DNA from 2 places in the Gordonia sp. 852002-10350_SCH5691597 genome. Region 1 is predicted to be linked to the other one. Evidence: riboswitches for the same ligand, from Rfam matches in the RefSeq annotation. Region 1 holds a riboswitch; the other holds the start of a gene.
What was found. A riboswitch is a leader RNA that binds a small molecule or an ion and turns the genes downstream of it on or off. The one in region 1 is predicted to bind thiamine pyrophosphate.
Positions count from the first base shown of each region.

Region 2: linked by a shared signal. The riboswitch ahead of thiC (phosphomethylpyrimidine synthase ThiC) and the one ahead of A5777_RS01475 (3-oxoacyl-ACP reductase) in region 1 are both predicted to bind thiamine pyrophosphate.

Region 1 covers NZ_LZMO01000020.1:558-9,705, forward strand. The annotation lists gene A5777_RS01405 (HsdM family class I SAM-dependent methyltransferase) at 70-1,905, shown strand; gene A5777_RS01410 (hypothetical protein) at 2,034-2,864, shown strand; gene A5777_RS01415 (hypothetical protein) at 2,955-3,566, opposite strand; gene A5777_RS01420 (hypothetical protein) at 3,629-3,955, shown strand; gene A5777_RS24520 (hypothetical protein) at 3,939-4,184, opposite strand; gene A5777_RS01430 (hypothetical protein) at 4,402-4,965, opposite strand; gene A5777_RS01435 (VRR-NUC domain-containing protein) at 5,037-5,432, opposite strand; gene A5777_RS01440 (glutaredoxin family protein) at 5,432-5,680, opposite strand; gene A5777_RS01445 (helix-turn-helix domain-containing protein) at 5,858-6,064, opposite strand; tRNA gene A5777_RS01450 (tRNA-Val) at 6,454-6,525, opposite strand; tRNA gene A5777_RS01455 (tRNA-Gly) at 6,760-6,832, shown strand; tRNA gene A5777_RS01460 (tRNA-Cys) at 6,855-6,928, shown strand; tRNA gene A5777_RS01465 (tRNA-Val) at 6,948-7,022, shown strand; gene A5777_RS01470 (hypothetical protein) at 7,130-7,792, opposite strand; TPP riboswitch at 7,791-7,887, shown strand; gene A5777_RS01475 (3-oxoacyl-ACP reductase) at 7,859-8,653, shown strand; gene A5777_RS01480 (hypothetical protein) at 8,677-8,886, shown strand; gene A5777_RS01485 (GNAT family N-acetyltransferase) at 9,105-9,148, shown strand, end outside.
Region 2 covers NZ_LZMO01000078.1:626-6,937, reverse strand. The annotation lists gene A5777_RS05680 (HAD-IIA family hydrolase) at 1-700, opposite strand, end outside; gene thiD (bifunctional hydroxymethylpyrimidine kinase/phosphomethylpyrimidine kinase) at 787-1,650, opposite strand; gene thiC (phosphomethylpyrimidine synthase ThiC) at 1,647-3,347, opposite strand; TPP riboswitch at 3,341-3,451, opposite strand; gene A5777_RS05665 (GNAT family N-acetyltransferase) at 3,786-4,133, shown strand; gene A5777_RS05660 (GlsB/YeaQ/YmgE family stress response membrane protein) at 4,176-4,478, opposite strand; gene A5777_RS05655 (barstar family protein) at 4,640-5,179, opposite strand; gene A5777_RS05650 (ribonuclease domain-containing protein) at 5,190-5,729, opposite strand; gene A5777_RS05645 (GNAT family N-acetyltransferase) at 5,729-6,312, opposite strand, start outside.

The DNA.
Region 1 (9,148 bases):
TGTGATCTAGTGTTCATCCTCAATGGTTGTCACGGATTGATGATGATGTTGTCGTGAGAGGGAGCGTGCATGGCGAACGAGCGGATCACCGAGGACTTGGTCGAGGCTGGCCTGCGCAAGCTCGGCTTCTACGACGACGACGAGAAAGTGATCGTCGAGAAGCAGCAGTCCGCGGTGGAGTCCATTCGGTCAGGGCTCTCCAAGGCGTCCAAGAGCGGTAAGGGCAACTCCGGTTATCCAGAGTTCATCATCACGTCGCCGGGCACTCCGGACATGGTCGTGCTGGTCGAGTGTAAAGCGAGCACGAAGTTTCACGAGTCCCCCAACCGTGACCGACCGAAGGACTTCGCTGTAGACGGGGTACTGCACTACGCCCGCTTCTTGTCGCCGAAGTACACGGTGATCTGCATCGCAGTGTCCGGGCACGCGCGCAACACCAGGTGGTCGTTTTTCGTTATGCCGAAGGGTACTCACGACGTCAAGGCCCTGGTGTCTCCGCAGGGTGCGGCCATCACCTCGATGATCGGCATGGACGACTTGATCCGTGCCGCATCGTTTGATCCCAGTGTCCAGCGGCAGCGAGAGAAAGATCTGATCTCGTTCTCTCAGGAGATGCACGAGTTTATGCGTGACGAGGCAGAGTTGGAGGAGAAGGAGAAGCCGTTGGCCGTGGCCGGTACGCTGATCGCCCTGAACGACGACGTGTTCTCCAAGACCTACGACGCCTACTCGGCGAAGGATCTACCGGCCTTCTGGATTCAGTCGATCAAGAAGGTCATCCAGGAAGCGAAACTTCCCAACGCCAAGCTCACGAACATGACCCAGCCGTTTACCGGTATCCAGGTCCATCCCGAGCTGAGCAAGGCGACGAAGGCGTATCCCAAGGGGCTTCTGAACGAGATCGTGACCATGCTCGCTGATCACGTGATGCCGTTCATCACCGTCTACCACGACTTCGACGTTGTCGGCGCCTTCTACGGGGAGTTCCTCAAGTACACCGGTGGTGACGGTAAGGGATTGGGGATCGTCCTCACACCCAAGCACGTCACTGAACTCTTCAGTCTGCTGGCAAACGTGAACAAGGACGACGTCGTCCTCGACATCTGCGCTGGGACCGCGGGGTTTCTGATCTCAGCGATGAATCGGATGATGAAGTCGGCGACAACCGAGGCCGAGGTCGAGTCGATCAAGAAGGATCGGCTGATCGGGGTCGAGCAGAATCCATCGATGTACGCGCTGGCGGCCTCGAACATGATCCTGCGCGGCGACGGTAAGGCGAACCTGTACCAGGGTTCGTGCTTCGATACCGCAGTCTCCAAAGGGGTCAAGGCGCACAAGGCCAATATCGGAATGATCAACCCGCCGTATGCGAAGTCGAAGGAAGACCTGCACGAACTGCGCTTCGTCGAGCAGATGCTGGACAGCCTGGATAAGGGCGGAACGGGCATCGCGATCGTGCCTGTGTCGTGCGCCACCGGTTCGAGCACCCACAAGAGCAATCTGCTGGAGAAGCACACCCTCCAAGCCGTGATGTCGATGCCGCCCGAGCTGTTCTATCCTGTCGGAACAGTTACGTGCGTCATGGTGTTCGCTGCCGGAGTGCCGCACGCGCAGAGCAACCGCAAGACGTGGTTCGGTTACTGGCGAGAGGACACATTCGTCAAAGTGAAGAACCTTGGGCGTGTGGACAAGAACGGGACCTGGCCGGGAGTGCGCGACCGTTGGGTCGAGATGTATAGGAATCGTGAGGTTCATCCAGGCCAGGCCGTCATGCACCAAGTCGACGCGGGCGATGAATGGATCGCCGAGGCGTATATGGAGACTGACTATTCGTCGTTGACGCGCGACGACTTCGAGGCTGCCCTCAAGGAGTACGCGCTCTTCATCCTGAAGACCTCCGAGTGACACGCGAGAAGAGGACGGGCATGCAACGGCTGGATGAGGTGTTTCATCTCCGCTATGGTCAGTCGCTCGAGCTCAACGCGCTAGCGCAGGTTGAACCACCCGCAGGCGTAAATTTCGTATCGAGGGCCATGCGGAATAACGGTGTTACAGCCCGAGTACAAACGACCGTACCTCTTGGCCAGGCCGGTGAGATCACCGTCGCACTCGGCGGCAACGGTGTTCTCTCGTCATTCGTGCAACCGGAACCGTTCGTGTGCGGCCGGGACGTGATGATCCTGAAGGCCAAGGACTCCACGATGTCGCTCGAAGAGAAGATCTGGTGGTGCCGGTGCATATGGGAGAACCGGTACCGATTCTCGTACGGACGCCAGGCCAACAGGACGCTTGGGTCTCTTCTGGTGCCGAGCGAGGTTCCGGATTGGGTTCACTCCGCATCACTCCCAACGCTGTCATGGACCGGCCTCTCTGATCTCGGTCCGGTGACCGGGAGCTATGCCGGTTCGCCCGACGACGTCGTTCCGATCACCGAACATTTCGACATCGAGTACGGTCACGGGCTCACGTTGAACGGTCTGGCGCAGGCCGACGCGCCGGAGGGCGTGAACTTCGTCAGCCGCAAGACGAAAGACAATGGAATAGCAGGGCGCGTGCTTGTGCCGAAGGGAGTGACTCCGGCTCCAGCGGGCACTCTCTCGGTCGCACTGAGTGCGACGCCGCTGGCCACCTTCTTCCACAGCGAGCCGTATATCACCGGCTATCACGTCGCAGTCCTCAAACCGAGGACCAAGATGTCGGTTGGGGAGCTGTTGTGGTGGAAGATCGCCATCGAAGCGAACAAGTACAGGTACTCATACGGACGACAGGCGAACAGAACCCTGGCTTCGCTGCAGGTGCCCGCGTCCCCACCAGCATTCGTGACCGAGGTGCTGGAAACCGGATCGTCGACCGCGACTGCGTGAGAGGGAACGACGCAGCGGGTTTCGCGGCTCATGCACCTGTGGAATGGCGAGAGGAGGACAAGGGCAACTGGGAGGTCGTGGGCCAGTAGGTCAGGCGACCGCACCGCAGGTACAAGCGGGTACGAGCTCGCGGAGCACCTGCTCGCAGGCAGAGCTCGGCGTGATCGCCTCGTGGACGCCGAGCGGCAGCGCCTGCCATGGCGGCAGGCAGCTCTGTCCAGCGTGACCCATGCCGAAGATGACGGTGACACCGAAGTGCGTGAGCGAGGTCGCGCACTCCAGCAGCGCCATCCGGTCCGCGTCCATGGAGCGGGGCGACCCCGCGTAATCCACGCCGCCGCCGCGGTACACCACGAGCACGTGCCGCCAGCACGGCGCGGGCGGCGTGCGGTGAGCCGACCGCACGAGAGCCGCGAGCGTGACGGCCTGGGGCTCGAAGGTGCGGTGGTCGAACCCGGCGAGGCACACGAGATGCTCCTGCTGTAGGAGCCGCGGGTCGGCCCGCGCGAGCGTCTGCTGCACATCGGCGAGGGTCGCCCCGCCGGTCGCGGGCCCGAGCGTCGTAACACGCAGCGGTAGCGGTTGCAGGCGGGGCAAGGTGGACGGCAGTGGCGGCGGCACCGCCAGGCGCGCAGCGGTCGTGAGTGTCGGGACTGTGGGGGTGGTCGTCGGCATGTTGGCACCCTTGGGACGTACGTGCAAGTTGGGGCCAGCATAGCCGCAGGTGGGCGCATCGCGCGGGAGGCGGAGCTAACCTCGTGCCCATGGCGAAGGCGTCGTGGCACAGGCAGGTGGACACCTGTCGCGGTTTCGAGGTGGACGCGGGGCTGGCGGGGGTCATCGAGGCCTGCTGGGACCGCGGCTGGACTACGCGGTATTCGTGCCAGGGCGGGGCGATGTGGGGCACTCCCGGCCCACGCCTGGCGTACATCATGTTCGCTGATCGGGAGAGCTTGACGAGCTTTATCGACGTTGTGACGCAACGCCTTTCGCGGGATGTACTCGCTGTCGATGAAGCCTGCGAGGCCGTCGTCCGCTTCGAACCGTCACTGATACCGGAGATCGAGCGGGTGCTTAGTCATCCTGGTTGAGCGGCGGCGGTATGAGGCCGATTTTGTCGATCTCGTCGTCGTACTCCGTCGGCTCACAGGCGATGCAGGAGTCGGGGTGCGGCTCCCACGACCACTCCCAATTCGTCCGGCGAAGGACGTATCTTCCGTCAGCGGTAAGGAACTCGGCGTCGTCGGTTGGGTTCACGGGCAGTGCACCGTGCGGGGCCTCGAGGTCCACCCCGACCGTGGTCGAGAGGAGATCGGCCATCGGCTGATAATGATGGCGCGCTCTATGGGCTGCGTCATAGTCCTCGAGCCGGCGGGTGAGCGTGTCCATCTGCTGAGCTGGAGTCATACGCGCCCACTTGCGCTTTGCCCGACAGGTGCGGCACCCAAGGTGGTCGTGGATCGTGCGGCGCTCGCACCTGGCGCACTCACGCACGAACTGCGACGGCGGGGGCGTCGGCGCTCCATCAGGCTGAATGTCAGGCAGCATCATTGGCCTCCCCCACGCCCGCCGAGATGATCACGCGGACATCATCCGGGCTGGAGACGTCGTATAGGAGGGCGAGTTGCGCGGCCGTTGTGCGGTCATGGACCGCGACTGCGAAAAGCAGCTCACCGGCAATTGCCGTCTGGATGCTCAGGATGCGGCCGACGACGGCGGAGCCAAGGTCGATGAGCGTGTCGCCCACACTCAGTTCGTGCGCGAGTACCTGGACCGCGGCATAGGCGAACCCGGCGGCGGTCGTTCGGTCAGCGGCGTCGCGGACGCACTGGATGACGGTGGCATCGGCGCCTTTGATGCGCAGCTCCGCGAGCAGTCCCTCGAGGTGATGTGATGCGACTGGCTGGTGGAGAAGCACTTCCGCGAGCTGCGCCGGCTGGCTGGCGGCGGCGAGGCTGGCGGCTGCACCAGCGACGACCCCTGCGGCGGCGCGAATGACGACGAGGTTCGGATCGATGTCGGGGTCAGCGAGGGCTCGAGCGGTGTCGACGGCGGCGGTGATGGACTCGGCGAGGGTGACGGGTGTGACGAATGAAGACATGAGGGCTCCATGTCGAGGTGATGGCGTGATGGAAGGCCCACCCTAGCGCGCCCCACCGACGAGCCGTCTGCCTACGGCTGCAGGGCCATCAGCACATGCGGTCGCCGGCCCGGCAGCGGCGCGTCGTGCGGATCGCGCTCGGCGATCGGCACCGAAGGGCGGACGAAATACTCGGCGAGCACCTCGTCCACCGCGGTGCGGGAGTCAGTGACGACGACGTGTGCGCCGTGGTCTCGCATGGTGGTGATCATGCCGACCTGTGAGGGTCTCGGCTTCTCCCCCGGCCGCTTGACCTCCACGAACAGGCTGACGGCATCGCCGGGGGCGTCGTGGCCCAGCAGCAGCCGGTCCGGCACCCCGGCATGACCAGGGCTCACGTACTTGTGGCACAGGATGCCCAGGTCACGACACCGATCGACCAGGTATCGCTCGACAGTGCGCTCCAGCGGTCGGGGTCGGCCGGCCATCAGGCGGCGAGGTCGCGGAGTGCCTTGCGACCGTCGACGCCGAAATGTGGTCGGTCGTCAATGATTGTCACCGGCGTCGCCGGGTGGTGGCCCGGCCGGTAGGCGTCGAAGATCGAGCGCAGCAGCGCCTCGGCGGCGGGGTCCTCACGCACGTCGCGGACGTCGGCGGTCAGACCGGCCTGCTCGATGGTTCTTTCCACGAGGCGGCAGGCGGGGCAGTTGCTCTGACTGAGAATCGTGATCGTCATACTTCATTCTACCGCGAATTACGTTGCGGCACAACGCTTTTGAGCAAGAGTGCGTTTGTGTGAGCAGTACGATTACAACACCCACATTCCATCTCTGTGTCCACATCTCGTAGGCGCTGACTGCAGAGTGATTGATAGAGCAGCCCCCTCAGATATGCCCGAGGGGGCTGCTCGGCATCACGCCGATGAGGCGCCATAGATATACGCGCGCAGCGACGCCGCAGGAATCTGGACGATGACGCCGCGCTTGCGGGGACGCAGGGGACGCAGCTCACCAGCGGCGATCAGACGGTCGACGGTGTCCTCGCTGACAGCGAGACGCTCTGCGACCTCTGCCTTGCGAAAAACACGAAGATCGTCGGTAGTGGAGGAGTTGGCAGGCACGAGCCCACCCCCTTTCGAAAGAGGTGAGCGCCGGCGCGATTCCCTTGGGGGCCTGCCAAACCCGGTTCCAAGCTCCACATTGCGCTACGGGCCGGGGTCGGGGCAGTCGTGGCTCTGCTATCCCGGCTTGATCTGAGGCCGATGTCATTTCGTCGGAGGGAGCCTATCCCCTGTGGTCCGACTAGGCGCGCCCAGCCTTCTGGACTGGGACACCTACAGGGTACTGAGATGGCGCAAGTATCGGCAAGTTGATTGGAACCATGACATTTGAGGTGCCGCGACATTCGGTAGGGTTCCGCATCCCAGATACCCACCAAGTACCCATCGGCCTATTTCCCAGTGTCCGGTGGAAAGCAAAAAACCCGCTGTCACCAGCGGGGTCATCGTCGTGGTCCCGGCTGGGATCGAACCAGCGACCTTCCCGGTGTGAACGGGACGCTCTTCCACTGAGCCACGGGACCGCGCGCGACGCGTAGAGGCGTCGGTGCACGAGGGGAAAGACTACACGGATCGACGCTGGGAACCCAAATCGCGGTCTGGCGGTGCGTCTCGGCGCGATCGCGACTCCCACCCGCTGCACACATCCTACTTTGCGAGGCTCTGACCAGGCGATTTGGTAGAAGCGTGTCGGTCGGATAATGTTCTGCATCGCATCGCGAGCAACAAATGGTCCACAAGATCTGCTCGCGAAGCATGCGGATGTAGCGCAGCTGGTAGCGCATCACCTTGCCAAGGTGAGGGTCGCGGGTTCGAATCCCGTCATCCGCTCGGCGCGAGTCGACTCGCATCTGGTGGTGTGGCCGAGTGGTGAGGCAACGGCCTGCAAAGCCGTGTACACGGGTTCGATTCCCGTCGCCACCTCCAAACCACCAATTTCATACCCGCGCGATTAGCTCAGCGGGAGAGCGCTTCCCTGACACGGAAGAGGTCACTGGTTCAATCCCAGTATCGCGCACCATGAGGTCCCGCTGTTCGCAGCGGGATCTTTTCGTTTCGCGCCTGGGTCCGGTTGTGTGGGATGCAGGGGTACAAAAATGCCCCCGAGGATCCCACGCAACAGCCGATCTACCCCCTCCGGATGGCCTCGACACTACGTTGCGCAATGACTGCCTCATCCAGAGACGCGGGGCGCAAACCATTCGGCCGGCCCGCGAGCTGATCAAGGAAACTGAGCAACGCCGTTCGGGCGTCTGCGCCGGATGCCTCGACGAGGAGGTCGTCGTCCACCCGCAGAGTCCCGTCGTCGACCCGATAGAGGCGACCGACATCGTCACGCGCCGCCACGTGGAATCCCAATGCGACTTCTGCGGACACCTCGACATGGACCTCCGCCGCTCCGATATGCAGCAAGGCGCGCCCACCGCTGTCACTCAATCCATCAGTGGCTGAATAGAACTCAGTGTCAATCGCCTCCACTCCCGTGTTCGGCCAGATGAGATCAATGAGGTGAGTCAGGTGTATCCCGAGATCGACAAACGATCCCGATCCTCCGCTGCGGGGATCGACCATCCACGACGCGTCGCCGTCGAACACGCCACGACGTCTGCCGTCGTGGCCGAATGTGAACGAAGCATGAACAGGAGGCGCGGCAAGTAGCTCCAGGAAGCGCGCGACGGCAGACACGTGGTGCAAGAAGAAGCCTGTCGCCGCCGGCACGTCACGCAGCGTTGCCGCGACGGTGCGTGCGTCGTGCTTGCGTTCGCCACCCGAGTGCGATCTGATTGCCACAACTGACACGGGGTGCCGACACGAGGTCGGCTGAGATCACACCCGCAGAACCTGCTCCAGTTAGCACTGGCGAAGGGATGGTCCGAAAATGCTGCAGCGCCATCTCTTTCCGAGCACGTCGTACTGATCACCGGCGCGGGCCGCGGACTGGGCGCAGCGATCGCACGCGCCGCGGCCCGTGAGGGTGCCCGCGTGGTCGTCAACTATCGACGCAGCGCCGACACGGCAGCTGCGCTGGCGGCAGAGCTCGGCGACCGAGCCGTCGCCGTCGAAGCCGACGTGACCGATCCCGGCGCGGTGCAGGCAATGATCGACGCTGCGACAACGCATTTCGGCACCCCGATCACGGCGGTGGTGAACAACGCCCTCCCCGACTATTCGTTCAACGGCGACGCCCGCTCAACGGCCGACACCATTACCACGGCAGAACTCGACGCCCAGTTCCGCGGAATCGTCGGCGGCGCATTGACAGTCGTGCAGGCGACCCTTCCGGGTATGCGAGAAGCCGGTACAGGACGCATCGTCAACATCGGCACCAACCTCGTGCAGAATCCCGTTGTCCCGTATCACGACTACACAGCAGCCAAGGCTGCTCTCCTGGCGCTCACTCGCACGCTCGCCGCCGATCTCGGCCCGGACAACATCACAGTCAACATGGTCTCCGGCGGACTCCTACGCACCACCGACGCCAGCGCCGCGACACCTCCCGAGATCTTCGATGCCATCGCCGCGCCCACTCCCCTGCGGTCGGTCACGACTCCCGAGGAATTCGCCGACGCGACACTGTTTTTCCTCTCACTGGCGTCGCGTGCAGTTACCGGACAGAACCTTGTCGTCGACGGCGGCCTCGTCAAGGACTGAGCGTTGACAGGCATACTGCGAGCATGAACATCGACTATCGCCCGGGCAGTTTCACCGTCGTCGACGCATCAGGCCGCGAAGCCGCCTTCGATGGCGACCAGTACAAGTGGGAGATCACCGACGGCATGCTCATCGTCAACGCCATCACCACCGAGGGCCAGGGCGCTATGCCGTATGAGGTGACCGAACTACGCGAGATCTACGCGGGCTCGTGGCGACTCTCGCTGGGGTGAATCCAACGGTTCGTCAATCCGAGGGTTCGTCGTGGCCAAGGCTTTCCGATCGCCCTCCGACGCCTTAGCGGCGGTCGTAGAATCGTATGCATGACTGCTGATATGACACCCGGCTGCGACAACCCCGACTGCACCTGCGGACCCGACTGCTCGTGCGGCGCCAACTGCTCCTGCGGAAAGAAATAGCGCCGTCTGTGCCACTCGATCCGACCGGCCCAATCACCGCCGAAGCTGCACCCGAACAACATTTCCAGGACAGGTT
Region 2 (6,312 bases), on a different contig from region 1:
CGACGGACTCCCGGGTGGAGATTCCGCTGAGCACCAGGATCGTGCGCATTCCCGATTCGAGGCCCGCGATGATGTCGGTGTCCATGCGGTCGCCGATCATCAGGGTGTTCTCCGAATGTGAGCCGAGGCGTCGAAGTGCCGATCGCATCATGATCGGATTGGGCTTGCCCACGTAGTACGGCTCGCGTCCGGTCGCCTTGGAGATCATCGCGGCCACGGCTCCGGTCGCCGGGATCGAGCCGTCGTGCGACGGTCCCGTCACGTCGGGGTTGGTGGCGATGAACTTCGAACCGCGCTCGATCATGCGGATCGCGCTGGTGATCGCCTCGAACGAGTACATGCGCGTCTCGCCGAGCACCACGTAGTCGGGATTGGTCTCCGTCGTCACAAAACCCTTCTCGTACAGGGGAGTGGTCAGCCCAGATTCGCCGATGACGAACGCGGTGTCGCCCTGATCCTGTGACGCGAGAAAGTCCGCCGTCGCCATTCCCGAAGTCCAGATCGATTCCTCCGGAATGTCGAGGCCGATCTGCAGCAACCGAGCGTGCTGGTCGCGTGCCGTGCGGATCGAGTTGTTGGTGAGAACCGAAAAAGGAATGTCGTTGTTGCGTAATTCCGCGATGAAATCGTCTGCGCCGGGAACGAGGTGATCCTCGTTCGTCAACACGCCGTCCATGTCCATGAGAAACGTCCAGCCCATGGCCTCACCCTACGGTGAGCTTCGGGACGTTTATCGCGAGATGTAGCGGACTGTTATTGGTCCGCTACCTCTCAGACGATTCCCGTTCACGCACGTCGGACGTCGTTGTCGACACGCCACAGCGGATTGACAGGGCCGTGTCCGGCTCCGAGAGGATAGGCCGAGCGCAGGCCGCGGGTAACCCACTGCTTCGCGAAATCGATGGCGTCCGGCAAGGCATATCCGTGCGCGAGAGCGCACGCGATCGCAGCTGCAAGCGTGTCGCCCGCGCCGTGATCGTGCGGCGTGTCGACGCGAGCGGTCGCGAATTCGAGGAAGTCGGTGCCGTCGTACAGCAGGTCGGGACTGAGCGAACTCGAACGCAGGTGGCCACCTTTGACCAGTGCCCACTGCGGACCCAACCCGTGCAATTCGACGGCTGCCTTGCGCTGCGACGCAGCGTCGACGACCTCGATGCCCGTCAGCAGTCGCACCTCGTCGAGGTTGGGTGTGACGACCGTGGCGAGAGGAAAAAGTCTGCGCCGCAACACGTCCAGCGCATCGTCGGCGAGCAGCTGATCGCCGTGCATCGACGCACAGACCGGGTCGACGACGAGCGGGGTGTCGCCGCCACGGCCGATACCGCGTTCCGCGCAGGCGTCGGCGACGGCGTCGATGATCGGTCCCGACGCCAGCATGCCGGTCTTGACGGCACTCGTCCCGATATCGGTGACGACACTGCGGATCTGCGCCGAGACGATCTCCGGATCGATCTCCTGAAAGCCGCTGACGCCCACCGAGTTCTGCACCGTCACCGCGGTGACCGCGACGAGTCCGTGTAGTCCGAGCAACGCGAAAGTTCGCATGTCCGCTTGGATTCCGGCGCCGCCACCGGAGTCCGAACCCGCGATGGTCATCACCCGGACGGGTGTGGCCCCCGGTTCGGTGGTGGGCAACAGTGGTGTCGTCATGATCTGCTTGCGGCTCCCGATGTCGCATCGATCGGCAGGTAGACGCGGTTGCCGGCGTCGGCGAACTCGGCGGACTTCGCTGCCATCTCCTGCTCGATTCGTCGGTCGATGTCTTCTGCTGTCACCAGATTGTGCTCCTCTGCGTACGCCCGTACGTCGGCCGAGATACGCATCGAGCAGAACTTCGGGCCGCACATCGAGCAGAAGTGAGCCGTCTTGGCGGGCTCCGCGGGCAGGGTTTCGTCGTGGTACTCGCGTGCCGTGTCGGGGTCGAGTGCGAGGTTGAACTGGTCTGTCCAGCGAAACTCGAAGCGCGCCTTGCTCAATGCGTCGTCGCGTTCCTGTGCTCGCGGGTGGCCTTTGGCCAGATCGGCAGAGTGGGCCGCGATCTTGTAGGTGATCACACCGACCTTCACGTCGTCGCGGTCGGGAAGGCCGAGGTGTTCCTTCGGCGTGACGTAGCAGAGCATGGCTGTCCCGGCTTGCGCGATCATCGCCGCACCGATCGCCGAGGTGATGTGGTCGTATGCGGGCGCGATGTCGGTGGCGAGTGGGCCGAGGGTGTAGAACGGCGCCTCCTCGCACAACTCCTCTTCGAGGCGCACATTCTCGACGATCTTGTGCATCGGGATATGGCCGGGGCCCTCGATCATCACCTGCACGCCATGGGATTTCGCGATGCGGGTCAACTCACCGAGCGTGCGCAGTTCGGCGAACTGTGCCTCGTCGTTGGCGTCGGCGATCGAGCCCGGACGCAGCCCGTCGCCGAGTGAGAAGGTGATGTCGTAGCGCGCGAAGATCTCGCACAGCTCGTCGAAATGCGTGTACAGGAACGACTCTTCGTGGTGGGCGAGGCACCACGCAGCCATGATCGACCCGCCGCGCGAGACGATTCCGGTTACCCGGCGAGCCGTCAGGGGTACGTAGCGCAGCAGCACGCCCGCGTGCACCGTCATGTAGTCGACGCCCTGCTCGGCCTGCTCGATCACGGTGTCGCGGTACATCTCCCACGTCAGCTTGGTGGGATCGCCCTTGACCTTCTCCAGCGCCTGGTAGATCGGGACCGTGCCAACGGGGACAGGGGAATTGCGCATGATCCACTCGCGGGTGAGGTGGATGTCGTCGCCGGTGGACAGATCCATGATGGTGTCGGCGCCCCAGCGTGTCGCCCACACCATCTTCTCGACCTCTTCCGCGATGGAACTGGTCACCGCCGAATTGCCGATATTCGCATTGATTTTCACCGCGAACGCCTTGCCGATGATCATCGGTTCGGACTCGGGATGGCGGTGGTTGGCCGGGATCACCGCGCGTCCGGCAGCGACCTCACTGCGCACGAGTTCGACGTCGACGTTCTCGCGTGCGGCGATGAAACGCATCTCGTCGGTGACGAGTCCGGCTCGTGCCCAAGCGAGTTGGGTCGACGCTCCGTCGACGGGGTCGGGACGGTGCCACTCGTCGCGGGTACGGGCAAGGCCTGCCTCGACGTCGATCACCGCGGTGGAGTCGGTGTAGGGACCCGAGGTGTCGTAGACATCGAGGTGCTCACCGTTGGTGAGGTTGATGCGTCGCTGCGGAACTCGGAGCCCGTCGACGTCGACGTAGTGCTTGGTGCTGCCCTCGATCGGTCCCGTGGTCAGGATGTCGGAGTCGACCTTGTACGCGGAATTGCTGCCGCCGGATACACGTGTGCCCATGAGATTCTCCCTACGCCGGCATTACCCGGACAGGTTCATGCGGTCAGCGGCCGCCTGCCGCCATCTCAGCCCTCGGTTACGTGAGAGCCCCCGCGTTGATTCGGTTGTGTGCGCAGTTCACTGTACTGGCTTGCTGCCGATGCGTCAGGAAGCCGGGCGTAAGCCCTACCGCCGGGCCGTCGAACGCGGTGCGTCGTAGTGTCGCATGCGCGCGTCGTCGACGTCACGTCACGTCACGCGCGGGTGAACCGCGGGCGAACGTTTGCGATGAATCCGTCTCGATACCGGTGGTCTCGTCTCAAAGCCCTTGAAGCTACGCTTCCGCAGGTTACGATGTGACTGCGATCACACACCGTCGTGCCCGGAGGGGAACCGGACGCAGCGCTCAGTGAGCTGTGTAGACGCTGCGAACGAGCCTGAAGAGGGGATGGACGAGCCATGCACCGGAAGTATCACCAGCGGCCGACCCAGTCGGCCCGATCGATCCTGCAGCAGATAGCGCAGGTCGTGCACAACCCCACCCGCGACAGATTTGAGCTATGGGTGGCGGGCGACCTCGTCGGCGTTCTCGGATACTCCAGCGAGACGGTCGACGGCGAGACAACGCTGACCGTTCTCCACACGGTGCTCTACGACGAATACACCGGTCACGGCCTCGGTACCGGCCTGACGCGCAGCGTGATCAGTTATGCCAAGGCCCAGGGCGCCCGCTTGCGCCCGGTGTGCACGTTCACCAAGCACTATCTCGACGGACATCCCGGGGTTGTTCCGCTCGCTCCCGCCTGAGAGCGAGCCGGGCCTGCCCCGACAGGCCCGGCCCGAATGAACTCAGCGCCTGCTCTGTACCAACCCGACGATCCACAGCAGGATCACTGCGCCGAGAACAGCGGTGAAGAGTGTGAACCACCAACCGCCGGACGCTGTGTCGACGAAGAAGCTGAGCAGGAATCCGCCGATCAGTGCACCGACGATGCCGATGACGATGTTCATCAGGATTCCTGATCCGCCGCCCTTGACGATCTTTCCGGCGATCCATCCGGCAATGGCGCCGATGATGATGTAGCCGATCCAGCCGACGCTTGTCGTCGTCGTCGATCGTGCGAGTACCTCGGTAGCGGCGAGAATGGTCATGATCGACTCCCTACGTCGTGGGTTCCCCGTCTGTCTGCAGGGGTGATGTCAACGTAACCCTGTGCGGCACGGTGCAACAAGCATTCGGCCACATGCGCTGTAGTGGGTCGTTTGTCTCAGGGTGGGCTGCCTCAGCGTCGGTTGTCTCTGGGTGGTTTACCTCAGAGTCGACGGTCGTCGCCGACGGTGACGACGGTGACTCCCGCACGACGCCAACGGGTGATCAGCTCGCGTCGTCGATCTGCCGAGGTTTCGAGCAGCGTCGCAAAGGTTCTGTGCGGCACGGCGACGTCGCGATAGTGGTCGCGGAAGCGGAGCTGCGACGTCGCGAACCAGTCGAAGGCCTCGCGGTCGGTGGCGAGCAGGCGGTCGGCGTCGACGATATCGGTCAGGTACCCCGCGGGACTGTCGGTGGGGCCGGCGGAGTCGTCGAGTTCGCGCATGCACTCGTCGAACGCATCGGCATTGTGTCCGAAGTAGTCGGGGAAATCCCATGCGCGCGCATAGGTTTCGTAGAGACCATTGACGGTGGTCATCGTTCGGCCGGTCACCTCGCGGTACTCGTACGACGACGGCGCGCTCGGTGGTCGGCTGCCCACCCAGAGTCCGACGGCGGGCCCCTTCCGGGACGCGGCGTCGAGGAAACGCGCCAGGGGAATGCCGGTGTCGGAGATGCTGTCGCCTCCCGCGCCTGAGGTCATCGGAGTTGGCTCATCGGTTGGGGCCTCGGATCTGGACGAAGGTGTTGTAGTGGTCGGAGGTATACCAGGCGGAACCGTCGCTTCCCGTCACGATACGTTCCGCATCGCGGCTTCTTCCCGCTTCGCGACGGTTGACGTCCCACTCGGTGTAGGTGATCCGCTTACCCGAGGACGTCTTCTTCGGCAGCCGACCCTCGAAGTTCCCGAAGTTGGTCCCGCCCTTGGTCCCCGACGCGTCGTCTGGCGGCCACTTACCGGCGTCGATGAGCGACAGCGTCTTGGTCACCTGCGCCGGAACCGATGCCGCCGCGGTCGGTGCCACCGTTGTCCGAGAGGCGGTGCCGCCCTGAGAAGCTGTGCCCGACTGCTTCTTCGACGACGGCTTCGCGGTGGATGACGTCGATGAGGCCGACTGGGCGGCGGAGTTCGAGTCGTCGGATCGGTTGATCAGCCACGTCGCTACGACGACGAGCGCGATCACGACCAGCGCGACGGCCGACACCACGGCTTGTCGACGACGCTGCGCGACCGTCGGCTTACGTGCCGACATCAGGCGATCGACTCGTAGTGAGAGGTGTGGTGCAAGGCGAATCCCCTTCTGCGATACCAGCGTCCGGCAACAGCGTTGTCTGCTTCGACCTGTACGTACGCCGACTGCGCGTCGTGCGTGATTCCCCAGGTCATCAGGCGGGCGAGTACGGCGTCAGAGATATGGCGCCGACGGTGGGACGGCTCGGTCCACAGCGCGGTGATGCCGAGCCACGCGACGCCGGACGGCGACGAGGTGACGGCTGCTCGGCCGGTCGCGATCAGCGTCCCGCTCTCGTCGACGACCGTCGCGAACGTCACCGGCCCCTGTGCCGAACCGACCACGGCGGCAACGAGATCGGTGTCTCGACCGCGGCTGTACGACTGTGCCCACCGTGCGCTCGGCGTCGGAGCGAGTTCGACGTCGAGTTCTCCCGTGATGCCGAGTCCCGTTGTCATACCTGGGAAATCATCTGTGGCACCGGGAAAGTCGTCGAGGGTGCGGGTCAGGATGTGAACCGTCGGGCTGGCCGGTTCGCCCCCTACTGTGCGCGCGGCGATCAGTCGCTCGGGCAGCGCCAGTAGGACGGGCAGGTCCCGTTCGG